Regions from separate parts of the Bradyrhizobium sp. SZCCHNPS1003 genome, predicted to be linked through region 4. Evidence: predicted binding sites of a transcription regulator. Region 4 holds the regulator's gene; each other region holds the start of a gene.
What was found. The regulator LexA, encoded in region 4, represses DNA repair genes until DNA is damaged. The targets are predictions, from matches to a motif close to TGTTCNNNNTGTGTTCNG.
Positions count from the first base shown of each region.

Region 1: the regulator LexA is predicted to act here: its motif matches at 2,684-2,701, upstream of QX126_RS05235 (putative DNA modification/repair radical SAM protein).
Region 2: the regulator LexA is predicted to act here: its motif matches at 1,752-1,769, upstream of QX126_RS06795 (single-stranded DNA-binding protein).
Region 3: the regulator LexA is predicted to act here: its motif matches at 2,469-2,486, upstream of uvrA (excinuclease ABC subunit UvrA).

Region 1 is NZ_JAUHIU010000002.1:335,043-339,252, forward strand. It holds gene QX126_RS05230 (UdgX family uracil-DNA binding protein) at 1-1,207, opposite strand, end outside; gene QX126_RS05235 (putative DNA modification/repair radical SAM protein) at 1,362-2,600, opposite strand; gene QX126_RS05240 (DNA repair protein) at 2,774-3,562, shown strand; gene QX126_RS05245 (DNA polymerase Y family protein) at 3,462-4,210, shown strand, end outside.
Region 2 is NZ_JAUHIU010000003.1:197,916-202,125, forward strand. It holds gene gyrA (DNA gyrase subunit A) at 1-463, opposite strand, end outside; gene QX126_RS06790 (DUF2306 domain-containing protein) at 634-1,032, opposite strand; gene QX126_RS06795 (single-stranded DNA-binding protein) at 1,091-1,591, opposite strand; gene QX126_RS06800 (outer membrane protein) at 2,053-2,808, shown strand; gene QX126_RS06805 (outer membrane protein) at 3,001-3,756, shown strand; gene QX126_RS06810 (outer membrane protein) at 4,030-4,210, shown strand, end outside.
Region 3 is NZ_JAUHIU010000003.1:202,314-206,523, forward strand. It holds gene QX126_RS06810 (outer membrane protein) at 1-417, shown strand, start outside; gene QX126_RS06815 (outer membrane protein) at 630-1,358, shown strand; gene QX126_RS06820 (porin family protein) at 1,647-2,285, shown strand; gene uvrA (excinuclease ABC subunit UvrA) at 2,577-4,210, shown strand, end outside.
Region 4 is NZ_JAUHIU010000003.1:316,159-320,368, reverse strand. It holds gene QX126_RS07380 (ComEC/Rec2 family competence protein) at 1-416, shown strand, start outside; gene QX126_RS07375 (hypothetical protein) at 811-1,251, opposite strand; gene lexA (transcriptional repressor LexA) at 1,511-2,209, opposite strand; gene glp (gephyrin-like molybdotransferase Glp) at 2,416-3,627, opposite strand; gene QX126_RS07360 (LysR family transcriptional regulator) at 3,860-4,210, opposite strand, start outside.

The sequences.
Region 1 (4,210 bases), on a different contig from region 4:
GCCGGCAGGCCTTGATCTCCGGCGTGTTCGGCTTCTGGTGCAGCCGGATCTTGCCGCGGGGCACGAACTTGAAGTGCTTCACCGCATTGGTGACGTAGACCTTGGCTCGGTCGATGCCGGCCTCGGCCAGCGCGCGGTCGAGTATCTGGCCGGCGGGACCGACGAAGGGATGGCCGGTGAGGTCCTCCTTGTCGCCGGGCTGCTCGCCGACCAGCATCAGCGGCGCATGCGCGGGGCCTTCGCCGAACACGGTTTGCGTGGCGTCCTTCCACAGCGGGCAGGCGCGGCAGCCGGCGGCTTCTTCATGCAAGGTCTCGAGATCGGTGGACTCGACATCACGTGAGGTCTCAGCAGCATGCGCGTGTGTGGTTGGCTTGCGGGTCATCTCGCTCTCCTCGACGCGTTTCTGCGGCTTGTGCGGTGAGGTGCCGGGCTCGGCGATCATCTCCGTGGTGCGCCGGGAGGCGGCCGCGATCAGCGGCTGGATCAGCTTCGCCTCGGGCAGGTTCTGCCAATATTTCCTCGGCATCTCCTTTTCCATCGCCTTCACTTTCAGCCGTGCCGGATTGAAAATGCTGGCGTAATAGCGCAGCCACAGCTCTTCGAGCCGGTCCTCCGACGGCGCGTCAGCCTTGCTCGCACCGGGCGTGAAGCTGACGCGGCTGCCGTCCCAATGCGCACAGAGTTCGGGCGCCAGGATCGACCACGGCATGTCGGCGAAGCGGCGGGCGAAGAACGGCGCGGCGCGCGCGACGATGTGGTGCTCGGGCTCGAACCAGGCGACGTAGCGCGCCTCGCGCTCGCGGCCGACCTCGCGGAAGCGGACGAAGGCGTGCATCTTGTGGACGTCGCGGCGCACCGCTCGCGCCAGCGCGTTGGCCTGCGCGACATCAGGATCGGTCGTGATCTCCATCAGGTGGTGGTTGGTCCTGAGACGCCACAGCAGCCGATAGAGCAGGGTGAAGCGGTTGGGGTCACTGTGCAGGATCGCGCTCTCGGCGAGCTCCATGAAGCTCGCCGGCACCGAGAACGCGCCCTCCGGCACCTCGGGCAGCGTCGTCTCGGCTTCATCGTCGAACAGATCGGCCGCCGCGCCCTTGACGCGCCAGCTCACCTCGGCCGGCTTGACGTCGTTCATCGCCAGCGCCCGCGCCGCCTTGCGCCAGCCATCGAAATCGGTGTTGCTGTCGAGGGTTACGACGTGCATTTCACCTCTCTCGTCATTGCGAGCAAAGCCGCCGCCGTCATTCCGGGGCGCCTCGCAGGGGCGAACCCGGAATCTCGAGATTCCGGGTTCGATGCTTCGCATCGCCCCGGAATGACGGCTGCTTTCTGGCTTCGTTCTTCGCCACGACGTTCAACTAGAATCCAAATCCCAGCTGCTGCGGTTTCGGCTGCAGCCGGGCTCTGAGGCTGGCGCCGTCGAGCAGGGACGGCTGTGGCCGGTGGTCGGAGAGAACGATGAACGGCAGCGCCTTGTTCCTGATGACGTTGAGCTGGGCGAGATCCGCAAAGCGGATCGTGGTGGTGCGGCGGGTCGCGAGGATGCGCTGCACCGTGCGGGTGCCGAAGCCGGGCACGCGCAACAGCTCCTCGCGGCTTGCTGTGTTGATGTCGAGCGGGAAGCGGTCGCGGTGGCGCAGCGCCCAGGCGAGCTTGGGGTCGATGTCGAGCGGCAGCATGCCTTCGCCTTCCTCGACGATTTCATCGGCGTCGAAGCCGTAGAAGCGCATCAGCCAGTCGGCCTGGTACAGCCGGTGCTCGCGCACCAAGGGCGGCGCCTGCAGCGGCAGCGCGCGGCTGGCATCGGGGATCGGGCTGAAGGCGGAGTAATAGACGCGCTTGAGCTTGTAGGCGCCGTAGAGATTGGCCGAGGTCGACAGGATGACGCGGTCATTGGCGTCGTCGGCGCCGACGATCATCTGCGTACTCTGGCCTGCAGGGGCAAAGCGCGGCGGCCGCGCCTTCCGCACCGTCTTCTTGGCTTCCACCGTCTCGTCGAGCTTGAGCCGGAGACGGCCCATGGTGCGGCGGATGGCGCGCTGGTCCTTCTCCGGCGCCAGCCTGGTGAGGCTCGCCTCCAGCGGCGTCTCGATGTTGATGCTGAGCCGGTCGGCATAGCGGCCGGCCTCGGCGATCAGCGCCTCGTCAGCCTCCGGAATCGTCTTCAGATGAATGTAGCCGCGGAAGCGATGCTCCTCGCGCAATTTGCGCGCGACCGAGACGACCTGCTCCATGGTGTAGTCCGGGCTGCGGATGATGCCGGACGACAGGAACAGACCCTCGATGTAGTTGCGGCGATAGAAATCGATGGTGAGCTTCACCACCTCGTCGACCGTGAAGCGCGCGCGCGGCACGTTGGAGGAGGCGCGGTTGACGCAATACAGGCAGTCGTAGTTGCAGGCGTTTGTCAGCAGAACCTTGAGCAGCGAGATGCAGCGGCCGTCCGGCGCATAGGAATGGCAGATGCCCATGCCCGGCGCGGTCGAGCCGAGACCCTTGCCGTCGCGGGAATCCCGCATCTCGGTACCGCTGGAGGCGCAGGAGGCGTCGTACTTGGCGGCATCGGCCAGGATCTCCAGCTTGCGGAGCAGCTCCATACCTTTGAATCCCTTTGATTCCATTCGCTGAATCACATCCGGGGCAATCCCGATTGACTCTCTCGAAGGCGTTAGCTTTATATTAGAACATATCATGAACAAAGAGGGCCGTCGTGGGTTCAACTGCAACAACGGCAGCGCCCGCACGATGGATGGAAGAGGAGCGGCGACGGATGACCGGCGCACGCATGGATACGCTCGCGCGTCTGCGCGGCCGCATTGCCCGTCTCGAGGCGGGAGATGGCGCACATGACCTGCGCCGGGTCGCGCTCGGCCATGACGAGGCCGACGCCGTGCTGCAGGGCGGCCTGGCCACTGGCGCGCTGCATGAGGTGTTCGCCGAGACCGGCCGTCAGGCGACGGCCGCGACCGGCTTCCTGTGCGGGCTCGCGGCGCGCGTCGCGGCGCGCCGGCCGCTGATCTGGATCCGGCAGGATTTCGCCGAGCGCGAGATGGGCGCGCTGTCGATGAGCGGGCTCGCCGAGCTTGGCCTCGATCCGCGCCGCATCGTGATCGTGCGGGCGCCCGATCTCGATCACGGCTTGCGCACCGCGGCCGATGCGCTCGCCTGCGATGCGCTGGGCGGGATGATGCTGGAGGTGTGGGGCGAGACGCAAAAGCTCGATCTCGTCGCCAGCCGCAAGCTGACCCTGGCGGCACAGGAGTCCGGCGTGACCGCGCTCGTGTTGCGCATTGCAGCCACACCCGAACCTTCGACCGCCGAGACGCGCTGGATCGTCCGCACCGCGCCGTCGCTACCCTCGGCGCCCTGGATGGCCTGGGGCGCGCCGCGTCTCGACGCCGAGCTCATTCGCAACCGTCACGGCCAGACCGGACGATGGATCATGGAGTGGAGCCCCGATGCGTGCCGTTTCAGCGAACCGGCGGCGGATCCTCAGCCTGTGGCTGCCGCGCCTGCCCATCGATCGGATCAAGCGAAACTGCTCCGCCGATCGGCGTGACGACCTGCCGCAGGTCGTCGTCATCAAGGACGCCAATGCGCTCTTGATCCATGCGCTGGACGAGGCGGCGGCGTGCCATGGCGTCAGCCTCGGCCAGCCGCTGGCGAACGCCCGCGCGGTCTGTCCCGACCTCGTCGTCCACGAGGCCGACCTCGCGGCTGACGCCAAGATGCTCGAAGGTATCGCCGACTGGTGCGACCGCTTCACGCCGCTGGTCGCGCTGGATCCGCCGCATGGGCTTTCGCTCGACATCACCGGCTGCGTGCATCTGTTCGGCGGCGAAGCCAAACTGATGCGGTCGCTCTGCGATGCGCTGACCGCGCACGGTCTCACCGTGTCGGCAGCGATCGCCTCCAACGCCGTGTGTGCGCGCACGCTGAACCGGCAGGTGCATGGCCGCATCGTGCCTGACGGCGAGGAGGCGGCCGCGGTGGCGCCGCTGCCGGTGGCAGCCCTTGGCGGCAGCGAAGCGATCACGCTCGGCCTGCGCCGCGCCGGCTTGAAGACGATCGGCGACGTCGCGTCGCGCGGCCGCAACGAGATCACGGCGCGGTTCGGTGTCGCCTTCACCCGCGTGCTAGCCCAGGCGCTGGGCGAGGCCGATGCGCCGATCAGCCCGCGAAAAGTCCCGCCGGACTACATCGTCGA
Region 2 (4,210 bases), 120 kb from region 4:
AGTCGACGGTGTCCTTGTCGATGTCGTCGAGCAGCGGGATCGCCGACTTGGCGAGCTTGGCTTCGGTGTATCGATAGGCGGCCGGCGGATCGCCGTCGACGGAGCCGAAATTGCCCTGGCCGTCGATCAGCGGCACGCGCATCGAGAAGTCCTGCGCCATGCGCACCATGGCGTCGTAGATCGACTGGTCGCCATGCGGATGATATTTACCGATGACGTCGCCGACCACGCGCGCGGACTTGACGTATTTCTTGTCGGGCGTGTGCCCCTGCTCGTACATCGAATACAGGATGCGCCGGTGCACGGGCTTGAGGCCGTCGCGCGCATCGGGCAGCGCTCGCGACACGATCACGCTCATCGCGTAATCGAGGTAGGAGCGTTTCATCTCGTCGAGGATGGAAACGGGACGAATGTCGGAAGGTCCGCCCGGCTCGCCGGGCTTCTCATCTTCTTTATCGGACAAAGGGGATACCGGTCGGTTTTGACACGCGAAAATCGCTTGGAATCATATAGCGCAGGAGCGCGCCGCAGGCCACCCCCAAACCGAGGTGGGCCGCGCTTTTTCTGCTCGCCTTTCCAGGGACTTAACCACATGACACGGCTCCGCGAGGCTTGCTCGGGAACCGTCTCTGGCTAGGGCCCGAAGACCACCTTGTGCATGATCCGTCCGGGCAGCAGCGTGAACAGTCCGGCAATCACGAGGGCACCGGAAAACAGCGTGATCATGGCCCGGCGATGGGCCGCCACCCGATGGCGGTGCGCAGCCCACACCGCAAGCGGCAGCACGGCCAGCGTGTAGAGCGACAGCAGGTGGATCGGGCTCCATGGCCCGACCAGCCGGATGGTGTGGATCCAGAACGAGCTGGCTGCAACGGCCGCCATGAGCGCGACCCAGACCCAGCCGATCGTTCGATGCGGCAAGGTCCCCTTCGGGGCCGCGAACTGGACGAGTCCCAGCGCAAACGCCGACATCGCGGCGACGGCGTGCAGCAGGACGGCGGGTTCAGCGGCGAGCAGCGGTGCGAAGCTCATGCAACACCCCCGTGGTCAGATGGCAGCGGTCTGAACGTCGTGCCGCCGCCCCTGCGCCTCAGAACGGAATGTCGTCGTCCATGTCGCTGTTGCGTCCGCCACCGCCGGCCGAAGCGACCGCGCGGCGCGGCGGCGCCATCGACGGACCGCTGCTGCCGAAATCGCCGCCACCCATGTCATCGGAGAAGCTGCCGCCACCGCCGCCGCCCCGGCCATCGAGCATCGTCAAGGTCGAGTTGAAGCCCTGCAGAACGACCTCGGTCGAGTACTTCTCGACACCGCTCTGGTCGGTCCATTTGCGGGTCTGCAGCGCGCCCTCGATGTAAACCTTGGCGCCCTTCTTCAGATACTGCTCGGCGACCTTGCAAAGGCCCTCGTTGAAGATCACCACTCGGTGCCACTCGGTCTTTTCCTTGCGCTCGCCGGTCGCCTTGTCGCGCCACGTTTCCGACGTCGCAATGCTCAGATTGGCGATCGGCCGCCCATCCTGCGTACGCCGGATCTCGGGGTCCTTGCCAAGATTGCCGACCAGAATCACCTTGTTCACACTACCCGCCATCACCACTCTCCCGCGGTTCTCGATCATCGGACCGGCCGTCCACACCGGCCTCACGGCGTCCGGTGGCTAACCCTTCCTCTCGCGGCGGACCCTATACGGTTGCCGCGCGGTCCACCCGCCCTGTCCATTGCTTATCCACATATAGCAGGCGGAAGGCCATTGTTCCAGTTTTGTTCGCGCGCATATGTCCACAACCGTGCGTCGAGTTCCGCGAAACTCGATGGAACCGCAAGTCCTCGCAAATGGAACCCGGAAAAGTTCCATATTCACGAAAAAGGGATTAACTTTCATCAAGTTAGCTCGCCGCACTTCCTCCTCGGCTGTGGCTTTTGGGAGACGGTATCCAGGGTTGAATAGCGTATATTTCCGGACGGATTGGGGCCGCAAGCGTGGTCGCACCAACTTCACAGAAGTGCGTCTCCGGGGACCAATTTGGAGACGCCCAACGCGGGAGACTTGGGATGAAAAGAATTTTTCTCGGAGCTGTCAGCTTAATGGTTTTGGGGGCGCTGACGCCGGCGGGAGCCGCCGATCTCGCCGCCCGCCCGTACACGAAGGCCCCGGTGGTGGCGCCGGCGCCACTTCCGACCTGGGCCGGTTTCTATCTCGGTCTGCAGGGCGGCGGCGGCTGGGGCCGAAGCAACGAGACCTTCTTCGGAGCGCCCAATACGGCGATCTTTGCCGGCACTCAGAACTATAACACCAGCGGCGGCTTCATCGGCGGTGTGGTCGGCTACAACTGGCAGGTCGACAACATCGTGTTCGGTCTCGAGGGCGACTATCACTGGGCCGACATCAACGGCCGGTCGGGCGTCATCAACGCCGGTCTCGGCGATACCTACTTCACCAGGCTGCGCGGCTTCGGCGACATCAAGGGCCGCCTCGGCTGGGCTGCGGGTCCGGCGCTGTTCTTTGTCAGCGGCGGCGCTGCCGTCGGCGATCTCCAACACCGCTACGACGCAGCGCTCAATGGCGGCGCGGCGAATAGCTTCGCTCAGAACAACTGGCGCTGGGGTTGGACGATCGGTGCCGGCGCCGAGTACATGTTCGCGCCGAACTGGTCGGCCAAGGTCGAATACAACTATCTCGACTTCGGCAAGAGCTCGATTCAGTACAGCGCGGTTCCGGCCAATCGCTCCGAGTGGAGCGACACCGTGCACACCGTCAAGGCCGGCGTCTCCTATCACTTCAGCGGCCCGATCGTGTCGCGCTACTGATTGCACGCGCAAATCGAATGTGTCGAAAGGCCGGCTTCGCGCCGGCCTTTTTTGTGTGCCAGAACCGGTACTTGCTGGGCCGTTGTGTCATTTGGGTGACGGCTTTTTACGACGGAAGGGGCTATCAAGGTTCGGCGGGTGGGCGTTGGTGAGAGTGTGCGTGCGGGCGTCGGACTTGGTTTGGGGAATGCGATGAGAAGGCTGTTGCTGGGGGCGACAACTTCGCTGGCGCTGGGGATTGCGCCGGCCATCGCTGCCGACTTGCCCGCGCGCACCTTCACCAAAGCGCCTGCGATGATCACGACAATCTATGATTGGAGTGGCTTCTATATCGGCCTGAATGCCGGTGGCGCATCGGCCCGCACCTGCTGGACCAACAAGGTCAGCTTCGCCGGCGTGGCCGCAACCAACGCGGAAGGCTGCCATGATGCGACCGGCGCGCTGGCTGGCGGCCAGATCGGCTATCGCTGGCAGGCTGGCGGCTGGGTGTTCGGCGTCGAAGGCCAGGGAAACTGGGCCAACCTCAAGGGAAGCAACACCAGCCAGTTCGTCCCGCCCGTGACCAACCAGACCAAGATCAATGGGATCGGCTTGCTCACCGGCCAGATCGGCTATTCCTGGAACAACGTGCTCTGGTACGTGAAGGGCGGCGCCGCGGTTGCGGGTGAGAAGTACAACGGCCTGTCCACGGCAACCGGCGGTGTGCTCGACCAGTCCAGCGCCACGCGCTGGGGGGCGGCTGTCGGCACCGGCGTCGAGGTCGGCTTCGCCAAGAACTGGTCGGTCGCAGCCGAATACGAGCACCTGTTCATGGGCAACCGCACCCTCGGCTTCTCGGGCGTTCCCGGCGGAGCCGCCGGCCGGACCGATGCGGTCGGCCAGGACGTCGACATGGCGACGGTCCGCGTGAACTATCGCTGGGGCGGTCCCGTCGTATCCAAGCACTGACTTTTCCAAGCGCTGACCCTCGAGGACTGGCAGTCGAGGGTCTGACGCGCCAAGCGCTCACCCGCCCCTCGCGCCTCGGGACAGCTCTGCGATCTGCACGACCGGTCGCGATCTTTACCAGCCCTTAAGTACGTTCGGCACATCCCGCCCCGCGCCTGCTCCCGATCACGAGTTTAGAAAGCAGTCTCTCCTACAACCAGCAACAGGCCACCTTCGCGTGGGCCCGGATCGGAGGGATCCGGAGCGTGGTGTATTGGGACTGGGGAGAGACGAATGCAGAAGACGACCTTGATCTTGACCGCAAGCGCCGCGGCGCTGGGACTGACGCCGGCCTCAGCGGCCGACTTCGCGACGCGCCCTTACAGCAAGGCGCCGCCGCCGGCCTATGTCACGCCGCTGCCGAACTGGGCCGGGTTCTACCTCGGCGTCAATGGCGGCGCCGATTGGAGCCACA
Region 3 (4,210 bases), 110 kb from region 4:
GCGCTGGCTGCGGGCATCACCAACAACACCAAGACCGATGCGATCGGCCTGTTCACCGGCCAGGTCGGCTACGCCTGGGGCAACGTGCTCTGGTACGTGAAGGGCGGCGCCGCCGTCACCCACAACAAATACACCGGCACGGCGAATGCGGCTGCGCCCTTCCCGGTCGGCACGCTGCTGGATTCCGCCAGTGAGACCCGCTGGGGCGGCACCGTCGGCACGGGCGTCGAGTTCGGCTTCGCGCCGAACTGGTCGGTCGCCGTCGAGTACGACCACCTGTTCATGGGCTCGCGCGACATCAGCTTCCCGGCCACCGCAACCGTGCTGTCGCGCGTCGATACCATCAAGCAGGACATCGACATGGCGACAGTCCGGGTGAACTATCGATTCGGGGCGCCGATGGGCACGCGCTACTGAAAAAAGCCGCCGCTCGCACGCATTCGGAAAGGCCGGCCCTCGCGTCGGCCTTTTTCGTGTCAACAGCCCGGCAGCGTCGCGGCGTTTTTGTGCTAAATATATGATTTATAACGCTTTTTCGTTTCTGTGGCGGGCGCGTTACAGCCTCGCCGGGATGCCCTGTGTATGACTTGCCCATCGCTTGTCATTCCAACCTCCCGGGGGAGAATTTGATGAAGAAGTTGTTTGTGATCACGACGGCGCTCGTCGGCATCGCAACGGCCACGTCCGCTTCGGCGGCCGACATGGCGGCACGTCCCTATACGAAGGCGCCGCCGATGATGGTCGCCATCAACGACTGGGGCGGCTTCTACCTTGGCATCAACGGCGGCTATGGCACGAGCCGCAATTGCTGGACGCTCGTGAATGGCCCCGCCGAGGGCTGCCATAACGCCACCGGCGGCACGATCGGCGGTCAGTTCGGCTATCGCTGGCAGATGGGCTCGGTAGTGTTCGGCCTCGAGGCGCAGGGCAACTGGGCCGACCTCACCGGCAACAACGTCAGCCCGGTGTTCGCGCCCGATCGCAACCGCACCAAGCTCAGCGCCTTCGGCCTGTTCACTGGCCAGATCGGCTATTCCTTCGACAACGTCCTGCTCTACGCCAAGGGCGGCGCGGCCGTCACCGACACCAAGTACGAGATCTTTTCCGGCGTGATCAACACCGTGCTGGCCACCACGACCGTACACAAGTGGGGCGCGTCCGTCGGCGCTGGCGTCGAATACGCCTTCTCGCCGGGCTGGTCGGTCGGCTTCGAGTATGACCACCTGTTCATGGGCAACACGAACGTCCCGTTCCGTGGCGCGGTCTTCACCCAGACCGACACCATCAAGCAGGACGTCGACCTGTTCACGGCGCGCCTGAACTACCGCTTCGGCGGCCCGGTTGTCGCCAAATACTGATCGATCCGTTCGACAATCGAAAGTTCCAAAGGCCGGCGTAAGCCGGCCTTTTTGTTGCTCAGGAGCCGCCTTTGCCGCCCTGCAACACTCGGAACCAAGTAATTGAGTAACTTAGGCTTTCTGGAGCCGCCCGTAAAAACGCGGTTTGGCCGCGAGTGTGTCTTCGGGGTGACGGCAATCCGCACGGAACCGGGCTATAGGAACCGCGTCAACTTGAACGGGTGAGTCTGTTTCGTGCGTAAAGCTTTCGGTGCGATGCGGACTGCTAGGAATAAACTGGAGACTGGAATGAAGAAGATCCTGCTCGCGACCGTGGCTTTGGCCGCCCTGGCCGCTCCCGCTGCCGCCGCAGACCTCGCTGCGCGCCCGACCTACACCAAGGCGCCGGTTGCCGCGCCTGTGCTGACCTGGACCGGTTTCTACATCGGTGCCATGGGCGGCTACGCCACCGTTGAAGACAATGGTCCGGATGGCGGCCTCGCCGGCGGCACCATCGGCTACAACTGGCAGCAGGGCGCCATCGTGTTCGGTCTCGAAGCTGATGCGGCCTGGGCCAGCATCAAGAGCGGCGACGGCGTGATCCCCGGCTTCCTGGGCACGTTCAACACCAAGATCCAGGACACCGGCAGCGTTCGTGGCCGCATTGGTTATGCCTTCGGCCCGACCCTGGTGTACGCCACCGGCGGTTACGCTTGGGCTGAGAACAAGCTGACCAACACCTTCCTTGGCACTTCGGTCTCGGACACGAAGTTCCACAGCGGCTGGACGGTTGGCGCTGGCCTCGAATACATGTTCGCGCCGCAGTGGTCGCTGAAGGGCGAATACCTTTACAAGAGCCTCGGCAGCGAGAACTACTTCGCCAACAATATCGCTTCGGGCACTCTGAACCTGCACTCCGTCCAGGTCGGCGTGAACTACCACTTCTAAGAACGTCGCCCTCCGGGCCAACGCACAAGGCCTCCGCTCGACGAGAGCGGAGGTCTTTTCTTTTGGGCTCTCGACTCTTTGGGCTCTCGACGCGGCCGACGGAACCGGTCCGCCTCCTGCCATTCGCTGCCATTCCCTGAGCGCATTGTTGATGATTCTCTGACGGCACTGGAAATCCAGCCCCGTTCTTCCTACGTTCCGACGATACCTTTTCCCTCTGGCGTCCGATGGCCGGCTTCCGGCGAACGCGCCTGCAACGATGGCGCGACTCTGCGCCGTGGGACGATCGTCATGGATGAAGTGCTCAAGGCTAAGCAGCGCGCGCAAGCCAACCAGTCGAGCCTGCGGGCGATCACGATCCGCGGCGCCCGCGAGCACAACCTCAAGAACATCGACGTCGAGATCCCGCGCGACAGGCTCGTGGTGTTCACCGGCCTGTCCGGTTCCGGCAAATCCTCGCTCGCCTTCGATACGATCTATGCCGAGGGCCAGCGCCGCTACGTCGAATCGCTGTCGGCCTATGCCCGCCAGTTCCTGGAGATGATGCAGAAGCCTGATGTCGACCAGATCGACGGCCTGTCGCCGGCGATCTCGATCGAGCAGAAGACGACCTCGAAGAACCCGCGCTCCACCGTCGGCACGGTCACCGAGATCTACGACTACATGCGGCTGCTCTGGGCGCGCGTCGGCGTGCCCTATTCGCCGGCCACCGGCCTGCCGATCGAGAGCCAGACCGTGTCGCAGATGGTCGACCGCGTGCTGGCGCTGCCCGAGGGCACCCGCCTCTATCTGCTGGCCCCGGTCGTGCGCGGACGCAAGGGCGAGTACAAGAAGGAGCTCGCCGAATATCTCAAGAAGGGCTTTCAGCGCGTCAAGATCGACGGCACCTTCCATGAGCTCGCCGAGGTGCCCACGCTCGACAAGAAGTTCCCGCACGACATCGACGTCGTCGTCGACCGCATCGTGGTGCGCCCCGACATCGGCCAGCGCCTCGCGGAGAGTTTCGAGACCGCGCTGAAGCTCGCGGAGGGACTCGCCGTGATCGAGTTCGCCGACGCGCCCGCCTCCGCCGCCCCGGCCGAGGAGAAGAAGAAGACCGCCAAGATCCATGACAAGAGCGGGCCCGAGCGCATCCTGTTCTCGGAGAAGTTCGCCTGCCCAGTCTCCGGTTTCACCATTCCCGAGATCGAGCCGCGGCTGTTCTCGTTCAACAATCCCTACGGCGCCTGCCCGGAATGCGGCGGCCTCGGTGTCGAGCAGCACGTCGATGCTGATCTCGTCATTCCCGACAAGGACGTCACCCTGCGCAAGGGCGCGATCGCGCCCTGGGCCAAGTCGTCCTCGCCCTATTACCCGCAGACGCTGACAGCGCTCGGCAAGTTCTACAAGTTCACGCTCGACACCAAGTGGAAGGACCTGCCGAAGAAGACGCAGAACGCGCTGCTGCACGGCTCCGGCGACGACGAGATCAAGTTCACCTATGAGGACGGCGTCCGCGCCTACGACACCAAAAAGCCGTTCGAGGGCGTGATCACCAACATCGAGCGCCGCTTCCGCGAGACCGAGAGCGAATGGGCGCGCGAGGAGCTCGGCAAGTACTTCAACGACGTGCCCTGCGCCGGCTGCAACGGCTTCCGGCTGAAGCCCGAGGCGCTGTGCGTCAAGGTCGCCGGCAAGCACATCGGCGAGATCTCAGAGCTCAGCGTCAGGGCTGCCGGCGAATGGTTCGCCGAGGTGCCGAAGCAGCTCAACGCGCAGCAGACCGAGATCGCCACCCGCATCCTCAAGGAGATCCGCGACCGCCTCACCTTCCTGCTCGACGTCGGCTTGAACTATCTGACCCTGGCGCGCTCCTCCGGCACCTTGTCGGGCGGCGAGAGCCAGCGCATCCGCCTGGCGTCGCAGATCGGCTCGGGGCTGACCGG
Region 4 (4,210 bases):
ACGCCGATGCCCGGCTGCCGGCGGATTCATCGCTCGCCGATGGCGTCTCCTGCGACGAGGCGGGCTGCGTGGTCGCGATGGCCGACGGCCGATTCGCCGCCTTGACCCTGCGCGCCGAGGCGCTCGACGATGATTGCGCCCGTGCCGCGCTGATCGTCACCACGCGCGCCGCGCCGTCATCCTGCGCGGCGGCCGTCATCGATCGCCAGCGCCTGCAGCAGCAGGGCGCCTTGATGCTGGTGCAGCGGGGCACCGGCTTCTCCGTCACGCCGGTGCGCGCCGGCGGCACCGACCGCCCGTGGTGGCCGGCGCCCGCCGAGGCCGGCGAGTTCGACACGACGCTGACGCCGCGTGCGCCGGTGTCGCGGCTTCAGGACGCGACGCCGCCGGAGACGGAGCAGGGCGAGCAGGATTGAGCGCCGGAGCTCGAACGTGCTGAGATGATACAACGTGCTGAGATGATACTCGGTGGCGTCGGGTCCATCGAACAGCGAGGGACCTTCGACCAGCGTGAACGCAGCGCCCGGATATCGTTGCCAGACGGCGATGTCATCAACCGTGACCGTTAGCCATCCGAACGGAAGCATGTAGCGGCCGGGCTCGGTGATCCGGTCGGCCTTGTTCCAATCGATCTTGTTGACCGCGGCGGCAAGCTCCCCCGGCACACAATGCCGGCCGAGGGATGTCGTTCCTATTCGATGCGATGCCGGAGCGTGAGGTTCGCCCGAAAGGACCTTGCGCTTGCAGAAACCAAATCTCCCCCGGCCGAAAGCTCGCTCATGACCGAGAGAAATGCGGACGCGCAGGCGCTCAGGTGATGCTGATGCGGCGAATCGGTGTGGCCTGCGAAGCCGGAACGTCCTCCGCCATGCCCGGGCGGCGCTCGGCCGGCTGCTTGCTGACCGGCAATTGTAGCACGGTGACGCGCTGGCCCTCGCAGAGCTGGGTCACCAGCACGTGGCGGCCGTCGGCGAATTCGATCGCGTCGTGATGGCGATCGGGGATGTGCGTCTCGATGCTGTTGAACTTCGCGACGCGCTCGCGGATCGTCCGGGTCCAGAGCCAGCGGCTGTCGTAGCGGACGTCCTCGACAAATGCCAACTCGGTGCCGGGCAGCATGCAGACTGCGACGGTCGGCTCGCTCTCGAGGGCGAAGCCGCGGGTGGCGGTGCCGCGAAACGTCGTCGAGATCAACGTCTCGCCGACCTTGGCGGGACGGGACGCAACCGCATGGAGGCTGTAGTCACACATCGGATCGCTCCTCGTTGAGAGATAGCCGACCCACGCTCCCCCCGGACAGGCGCAGGCCTCTATCAGAGTGGACATCGATGGTGATGTTAGCGCGCGCTTCACGGCAATTCTGCGCTGATCTGCACCGCGTGCGCCCGCGGGCGATCACAAGCGTTTGAGCATGCCGCGCTGCACATCCTGAGGTGCATTCGCGCGTGACCAATTTCGATCGGCGGAGAAGCGCGTGCGCTCGCCGCCGATCGACCGATCGCGTCCGCGATCAGTACTTGCGATACAGCCCGACCAGCTTGCCTTGGATCTTCACCCGGTTGGGCGGCAGGATGCGCACCTCGTAGGCGGTGTTGGCCGGCTCCAGCGCGATCGATGCGCCGCGGCGGCGGAAGCGCTTCAACGTCGCTTCCTCATCGTCGATCAGCGCTACCACGATGTCGCCGGTGTCGGCGGTCTCGTTGCGCTGGATCAGCGCCATGTCCCCGTCGAGGATGCCGGCATCGACCATGGAGTCGCCGCGCACCTCAAGCGCATAGTGATCGCCGTTGCCGAGCATGTCGGCAGGCACGCTGATGGTGTGGCTGCGCGTCTGTAGCGCCTCGATCGGGGTACCGGCGGCGATGCGGCCCATCACCGGCACTGCGACGGGGCGCTCGCCATCGTCCAGCGCGGGAGTGCTGGTGCGCACCTTGCCGAGATTGCCCTCGATCACCGATGGGGTGAAGCCGCGGCGGTTGTTGGCGGCCTGTGACAGCTCGGGCAGCTTGATCACCTCGATCGCGCGGGCGCGGTTGGGCAGCCGGCGGATGAAGCCGCGCTCCTCGAGCGCCGTGATCAGGCGATGAATGCCGGACTTCGAGCGCAGATCGAGCGCATCCTTCATCTCGTCGAAGGACGGCGGCACGCCGGCTTCCTTGAGCCGCTCGTTGATGAACCGCAGAAGTTCGTACTGTTTGCGCGTCAGCATCTCGACCTGGTCCCCAGTTTGTTGTCGTCCGAGTCCAGGAGCTGCGCCTTGAGCACAAACCGGCTGAGAGCGCCTTGGAGTCGGACCATCATCGCGTCGCCCGCAACATACTAAAAACAAATCATGAACGGACACTATATGTTCGATGTGTGTTCCGCAATCCTTAAATTGTAGTGAACGGACCGGGCTTTGCCGGGGGAAACGGCCTAGCTCGGCAGGCGCAGGATCTCGCACGGGCTGCCGGCGGCGGCCTTCGGCGCATACGCCCGCCGGATCACCAGCGCCTGCGAGAGCGCGAGATTGCCGAGCAGCGACGAATCCTGCTGCGTCACCGGCGTTGCGATCAGGGTGCCGTCGGCGCGCTCTTCGAGCTGCGCCCGCAGATAGTCCTCGCGCGAATCGTTCGCCCCGAGCTCGCGGCCGAGCAGGGCGGTCTCGCGTGGCATGCGAGCTTCGTCACGGCCGAGCAGCCGCCGAATCAGCGGCACCAGGAACAGGATGGCGCAGACATAGGACGACACCGGATTGCCGGGCAGTCCGATCACCCTCATGTCGCCGAGCCGTCCGTGCATCATCGGCTTGCCCGGCCGCATCGCGATCTTCCAGAACGCCATCTCGATGCCCTCGGCTTCGAGCGCCTGCTTGACGAGGTCGTGATCGCCGACCGAGGCGCCGCCGGTCGTGATCAGGATGTCGGCCTTGGCCTCGCGCGCCCGCCGGATCCCGGCGACCGTGGCCTCCATCGTATCCGCGGCGATGCCGAGATCGATCGGTGTCGCGCCCTCGCTGCGCACCAGCGCCCGCAGGGCGTAGCCGTTGGAATAGACGATCTGGCCCGGGCCGGGCGTCGAGCCCGGCATCACGAGCTCGTCGCCGGTGGCGAGCAGCGCCACCTTCGGCCGGCACCGCACCGGCAGTGCCGGATGATTCATGCTGGCCGCCAGCGACAGGTCGCGGTCGCTGAGCCGGCGGCCCGCCTTCAGCAGCACCATGCCCTGGTGGAAGTCGACGCCCGCGGGCCGAATGTGCCGGCCCTTGATCGCGGCCTCGGTGATGACGACGTGGCCATCTTCGGCGATCGTGTCCTCCTGGATCACCACCGCGTCGGCGCCCTCAGGGACAACGCCACCAGTGAAGATGCGCGCCGCCTCGCCGGGTCCGACCACGCGATCGAACGGCCGCCCCGCCGCGACCTCGCCGATCACCCTCAGCCGCACCTTGGCCTGGGCTGCGTCCGCCGCGCGTACGGCGTAGCCGTCCATCGCCGACATCGCCTCGGGCGGCTGCGTCCGCAGCGCCGCGAGGTCGCGGGCCAGGATGCGGTGATGGGCCTCGTCCAGCGTCACCAGCTCCTCGGCCAGCGGCTCGGCGCCGGCGAGCACGGCGGACAACGCATCGGACACCGGCATCAGGGCCATGAGAGTTCCTTCGGACGGAGACGGCAGATCGAATGAGTCGCCTTCTAACCGAACGCGCACAGCGCGGCCAAGGGCCTAGGCCGCTCCCTGCGTTCTGACCGTCTGATGTTGGCCGCGTCCGGGCCGCTGCCTCACGATCGCGCGAGAAACCCTGCAATCAGTGCGCAGAAGGTCGACCGCAGTGCCAAGGCGTTGGCCGATGCGCCGTTCCGATTAGCTCCCGCCCCGCGTTCTATCCAGCAGCCGCGCGACAGGCGGCGCGCTCGGTCGTGTGCAGGATATCCGCCACCATGTTCCGCAGCCAGACCGATGCTGCATCACGATCGAGCTGCAGCGGCCAGACCATCGAGACGGCCGGCAGCCGCAGCTTCAACGGCGCGGGACAGAGCGTCAGCCCAAATCGCGGCCCGTAGAGCTTTGCCATCCTGGTCGGTATCGTCGTGATCACCGGTGATGCGGCGACCGTCGCCAGCACGCTGAGGAATTCCGAGGAGGCTGAGACCACGTTGAGCTCGGTCCCGATCTCATCCAGCGCCGCCTCCAGACAGCCCTGCAGGCTGTTGGTCAGCGTCACCAGCGCGTG